DNA from 2 places in the Blautia sp. HCN-1074 genome. Region 2 is predicted to be linked to the other one. Evidence: riboswitches for the same ligand, from Rfam matches in the RefSeq annotation. Region 2 holds a riboswitch; the other holds the start of a gene.

Region 1 (3,217 bases), on a different contig from region 2:
TCAGTGGAAGCCTGAACTTTAAGAGTTATTTCTTCGGTTTGTGGATTATAATATGGATAGCCATTATTATCTTCTGGGGAAATAGTCCATTTTTTATTAAAGTCAAACCCTTCATAAGTTCCCTGGTTTTTCATTTCAGACGTAGTTTTGCCAAAATCAGCATAATTAGGAAACTCTTTATTATTATCTCTATTTGTAATATATTCAGACATGATTTTAATGTCTGGCATATTTTCTTTATCATAATAACAATTGGTTGCACTTGCTGACGTACTAAAAAAACTTTTTCGTGTAAATGAAACACATAGATATCCCCATGTATTATCTTTTATTTTGGGTTCCAGTTCATCTGCTAATGACTTTATTGCTTCCGAATACTGTCCATATCCTATACAATTTTGGTAAGTTATTCCAGTATTAATTGTTCCTAATTGACAAAATTCAAATGATAAATCATTATCAACAATATCGTCAGCTATTTCTTCGATTGTTTTTTCACTCTGCAAATCGTAAGTTATTGCTATGGAAGAATCCATTAAAGTTCCGTTTCCCTCGATTGCACCTATATAAACATCTGTATCTTCATCGTCATAAATACAAGTTACGTTTCCTTTAATTGTTATTCCTTTTGCAATTCCATCACATCGCGAAAAGACAGTTTGAAATTCATCTGTTTCGCTATTATATGCATATGATTCATCAATTTGTACATTTATATTTTCTACAATTCCATTGTCATTTATACGAAAAGGAAATACAGCAATGTTTTCTTTTGCTTCTTTTGAAGCATATGTAATGGTGTGTCCTTTTCCGTTCAATATGCCGCCAAAACTAGATGTTGCTTCTGGAACATCTGAAATGTCAATGTCATTACATAGTATAACCGTTTTATTATTATAATTTTGTATATTTTCGATAAAATTATAATAATCTTGTTCTGTATTAATACAGTATTTCCCTGTTGAATCTTGTGATAATATATCTGAATTAGCTTTTACAAGATAGGCATTACTAAATAATAGAAAAGCTGAGAATATTAACTGATATAAGATTTTTTTTTCTTTTTTCTTTTTCTTCATATCTATTTACACCCTAAAATTAAAATAATATGAAAAAGACGAAGAACTAATGCTTTATAAAGTGAAACTTTATAAAGCATTAGTATCTTCATCTTTTTATTTGCTATTAAAATTTACTTTATTTCCAACCCGGAACCTGAATCCACTGATCTCCCTGCTGAACATAACTGGAAAATCCAAGATCTAATCCCATCATCATAGAAAAATCTAAGCATACAGTGTGTTCTTTAGTGTCGGAAAGTACAGTATCAACACCTAAGTTATCTGTATTACCATCAATAATAGTCATCCAACCTGAATAATTATTATAGTCTTTCTCAGAAAGCCAATCTGTTTTATGTACTATATTGTTCCAGGTTGAATTTTTTGTAACCTTCATGCTTTCTGTTTCTGTTGTATTAAGATTTGATAATTTGAAATATTTTCCTCTTCCGTTAGCAAGAGAGTTTGCTGTTTTATTTGCTGTACCATCATCTGCAAATACTTTCCCTAAATCGCTATTAGCATGATTTTCCATTTTAACAGCTGGAATATAATTTCCATACTGACTATCATACCAACTTAAAACTCCTTGATAATGATAAGTTTTACCATTTAAAGTCTCTTTTGTTTCAGTATCAGATCCCGAAACTGCTTTCAGAACATCTAGTGCAGTAACAGAACCGTTGGAATTTGTTACTGTAACAACTTTTTCTGGCACAATGTCTGGTGACGCACTATTTTTTCCTGTTAAACCAGTTGTCTTTATAGACACTTTTGCAGTTACTGTATCTGCCATAGCCGGTACTGCTGTGCTTCCTACCATTGTTGTTGCCATTAAGAATGCAATCACGCTTTTTCTTACTTTCATGTTCATTTTGTTTCCTCCTTAATTAAATGTATTATTTTTTTGCAGGTTATCCTGCAAAATATATCATTTCGCAGCCTTTTCAGACCACGTTTGATACCTGTTTTCCATAAGAAAGGGTATAAAAAATAAACCTCCGTTATGCCTACAGATATTTGTTTTTTATTTTTACTAAAGTCCGTCTCCTGACTTAAAGTTCCAGAGTATTTTTCAGACATACTCTAACCTACTTACTGCCCTTCTCAGAAATAATTTCCAATGGCTTCGCAGTGTTCGTCCTTATTACAGTGGGGATGAGACCGTACCGGTATCTCACCGGATTTCCAAAAGCTAAAGATAAAGAGATAACGTTACTTCCGATATTCTGTTATCAACGAATCATGAAAGCTTATCTCAGCCTATAATGAAAATAGGATACTGACTCCACTACTTTTTTCACTTCTCTTTTTGCCTTACAATAGTCTTAGGCAGGATTAAGTTTGATTGCACCTTGGAGGATTTGCACCCCGTTTGTCAACGTAAATGATTTGCCCTTGAGCACAGCATATTGTCGCACCTTTTATGAATAGCACGAGTAGCAAAGTCCGTATTATCTCGGGCAAATCTCCTGCCAATTCTATAGTAAAGGAGTTGTTCTGTATGAAAGACCTTCTGGAAATTTCCTGTGGACTGGATGTCCACAAAGAAAAAATTGTTGCATGTATCCTGACTGGTCCTCTGGGCAAGCCAACCCGTTCTGAAATCCGTGAGTTTTCTACATTGATTCCGGATATGATAGCATTACGGAATTGGATCGTTTCTAAAAACTGCCATCATGTAGCTATGGAAAGCACCGGTATCTATTGGATGCCGATTTATGAAATACTGGAGGATGCTTTCTCTGGTGACATTACCCTGCTTGTTGTAAATGCACGCCATATGAAAAATGTTCCTGGCAAAAAGACCGATATGCGGGATTCCGAATGGATTTCCACCTTGCTTCGCGCCGGACTTTTGAACGGAAGTTTTATTCCCGAAAAAAGAATTTGGGAATTCCGCGATCTAAATCGTTACCGTAAGAGTGTCATCCGCGATATTACGTCACAGAAGAACAGGATTGAGAAATTTTTACAAAGTTCCGGCTTCCGTCTATCATCCTTTATTTCTGATATTTTTGGCGCTTCGGGTAGAAACATCATTCTGCATTTAATTGAACATGGGCAGATTGATAAAACTGCTTTAGATTCTTGTCTCAAAACCAAGACCAGAAACCGTATTGATGAAATTCTCATGTCCGTGAACGGAACACTGT
Region 2 (3,217 bases):
ATCTGCATTGACATAATTTTCCGACATATACAGCATGATAGATACTGCATGATCATTCATCAACATTTCTTTCATGCGCTCCTCGCTATATTCAGAAAACGATGCATTTTTCAGATATGCAGCCGCATGGTACGCTTTATCTTCGGATATTGCCTCAGTCAGATCCTGTTTATGTGAGGAGTCTGTAGGAAACGGCACATCTGTCTCTGTAGTCATACCTGACCATGTGCTGAGAAAAACTGCCGCCAGGTAATCATTGCCACCTATATTATGGTAATTTCCCAATACAGAATTTATATCATTGGCAGTATTTCCTAACGGATCATTCTGCCTGTTGGAAAAGAAATATGACAGATGCTCCTCTGACAAGTCATACGTCCCCTTGTTCTGTGCCAGCAAAGAGGACTCCATGATTGCTGCCATTCCAAATGCCCAGCACGTTCCAAATGGATGCTGATCTTTTACAGAAGTAACCAGTCCCTTTTGTCTGGAATCATAATAAGATGAAAAGGCTGCGGCCCTGCTTCCATAGGCAGCATAAACAGATGTCAGATCACTTTCCACCTCTGGTCCCGGATCTAGTAATGTCAGATTTTTAAACGGTTCTAATTGCTCTTCTTTCTCCTCTTCTGTTAACGGTCGTCCTTTGATATATCGGATTCCCTCTGTATTCTCCTGCAACGTCTCCCCATCCTGGAAATCCTGTTCTGTATCGTCAGACGAAAATACTTCTGTATCTGATTCCGTATCTGATTCCGTATTTGTCTCAAAATCATTTGTCTGAGAATCCTGAAATTCTTCTATATCCTCTGCTTCCGTTTCCTGATATATACCAGTTCCAAACATCTCCTGACCTTTTACAGGTATCGAACCGCAAATCATGGCAGATGTCAAAAAAGCCGATAGCACACGTATAGCAGTAGTTCTTTTTTTCATATGTCTGATAATTCCTCCATGTTTAAAGATAATAGCATTGTATCATTTTTAATTTCATTTTTCAATATAGAATCCTGCTTTGTAAAATTTCCTGTTACACCAAAACCGCCAGATAGCAACTTCATGCTTTCCGGCGGTTCTATGTAGCAAATATATCTTCCAACCTTGTATCTTTACAATCTATTTTTCTTCTGTTAATAACAGTAAAAGAACTCCTCCTCTTATCCTCTATACAAATCATGCATAAAATTCCAAAAAATTTTTCCTCGGCAATGGAACTCTTGCTTCAAGGAGGAAACATATAGAAAATAGAAATGTCCGGTTCTGCCAGTCAGAAAAAATACCGGCAGGAAAAGATGTCAAATGCCTGTGCCGCATTCTCTTTTGTTCAGGTGAAAAGTGTGCGAACGGTGCATGAGTGTATGTAAAATAATTTACACAAAAATCCGTTCAAGTTTTTGATATTTAAGAAGATATTAGCTGCCGGTTGTTCCAACAACTGTATTATTTCATTTCAGATCTTCTCTTTTGTTGTATTTATTCTAACAAACTTAATTGTATATTACAATAAAAATCGTTCCCGTTTATCTGGGCTAATCTGACACATTCCCGCTTTTCACACAAATTTATTTTATTCCTCGAGGTATTTTGGTCTCTGTCTGCTCATTTTCTCTTATTTTCTTCATCAGCGTCGACAGTTCCTGATATTTTCCCGTAATATAACCATAACTTTTTCTTTTATGTGGAAGCATACAATTTGTGCAATCCTTTATCCCATTCTCTGTATATCGAAAATTCCCTCCGCATTTATCTCCCAGCGCATATAGTGGACAATAACAGAACAGACAATTAAAATCATCCGGATCTGCATTCTTATGGCATGGAAAATACTCGCATTTTTTATGGCTGAAATAAGAATACTCTTTTCCCTCCCAATAAGGTTTCTCCATTTCTTTTTCCTTCTTTCTCATACATAATATAAAAAAATACTCTAATGAATCATCAATCACTCTTCGCATAACAAAGTATCAAAAATTCATTACAGCATTTCTTAAATTACGTAATTATAAGAGGGAGCGATGCTACCCCGGGGTAGAAAAAAATCCGTTCATGAGTGCGCGGAGGGAACGAATAAATCCGAAGTAGTATCGCCTGCCATTTAATCATGTATAATTCATAAAGAACAGGCGCATTCCATAAAAAATGTCTGCCTTCAAATAAAAGCAGACAACACTCCGAAGCTGCGGATTCAACGGAGTTGGTTGTTACACTTTACACGGAAGTTTAACCTCGCCATACCAAGCAGGTTTCCTGGCTCCAGGCTCATCGCTCCTCTCTCCTTCTCATGCTATGGCACAATGGACATTCTGAGATTTGCTCCTCTGTTACAGTGACCGGATCGCTCAGGTTTCTCACCTGATTCCCTCTTTCTGTACTGTTTCTTAAACAGTATCAGCACTTAATATGTTCTGTATGGAATTATACTGACTGTATAGTAACATTTTGTAATGAGAATGTCAACTATTTATCAATATAATTTTATATTTCTTCGGTTATCCTTATTCTAATGACGAATTACTTCCATCCTACTCTGGCAACTTATGAAGTAAATAATATTTAATTCTCTGGCAAGGGTTCCCATTCATTTAAACCCAGGCTCTGTCTGTATTTCGCTTCTTCCAGACTAATCTGCGGAAGGTCTTCCTCCAGATATTCCTTCAGCTCATCGATTCCTTCTCCGGTAACATTATTTACCAGAAAAATACGTTCACATCCTGCATTAATCATCCACTGTCGTACCATCGGTACATTTGCATATGGAGAATCTATCTTTGTTATAATCCCAATCAGTGGTCTGAGAATAAACGAATTACTTCCATATCCAAAAAGGCTGAAAGGCTCATCTGCCGACTGCACCATAGCGATCACATCTGCCTCAAATGAAAAGCATGCAAGCCCGACACTGAAATGTTTAGATTCCGCATACTCACCTGGAGAATCAATCGTATCATCGTTCGTATTTGTATACTGTGTTTTTATGTAATGAAGTTTTTCTCCTTTCAAAGCCTGCGTAAGCGAAGTTTTCCCAGCCTCGCTTCTGCCCATCAAAAATATCTTCTTCATATTTTGTATTCTTTCCTTTCAGCTCTCCCAATATAGGCTATGCTAGCTTCTGTGAATCGCACAGGTTTTAAACTTTAATACCTCTTTAAAAAATCTCACGACTTCTTCTACTGCCGTCTGAACCTCTGTCAGCCCTCCGGTAAGAATCAGTGAACCA

The links. A riboswitch is a leader RNA that binds a small molecule or an ion and turns the genes downstream of it on or off. The one in region 2 is predicted to bind cobalamin.
Region 1: it holds a riboswitch for cobalamin, as region 2 does, so the genes downstream of both, WKT11_RS15810 (hypothetical protein) here and WKT11_RS15330 (cysteine-rich small domain-containing protein) in region 2, are expected to answer to the same signal.

The regions. Positions count from the first base shown of each region.
Region 1 is NZ_JBBKBP010000022.1:62,756-65,972, forward strand. Features, by position in the region: gene WKT11_RS15805 (hypothetical protein) at 1-818, opposite strand, end outside; gene WKT11_RS15810 (hypothetical protein) at 1,198-1,935, opposite strand; cobalamin riboswitch at 2,085-2,299, opposite strand; gene WKT11_RS15815 (IS110 family transposase) at 2,566-3,217, shown strand, end outside.
Region 2 is NZ_JBBKBP010000021.1:29,768-32,984, reverse strand. Features, by position in the region: gene WKT11_RS15335 (C1 family peptidase) at 1-936, opposite strand, end outside; gene WKT11_RS15330 (cysteine-rich small domain-containing protein) at 1,563-1,886, opposite strand; cobalamin riboswitch at 2,221-2,414, opposite strand; gene WKT11_RS15325 (EutP/PduV family microcompartment system protein) at 2,554-3,060, opposite strand; gene WKT11_RS15320 (BMC domain-containing protein) at 3,103-3,217, opposite strand, start outside.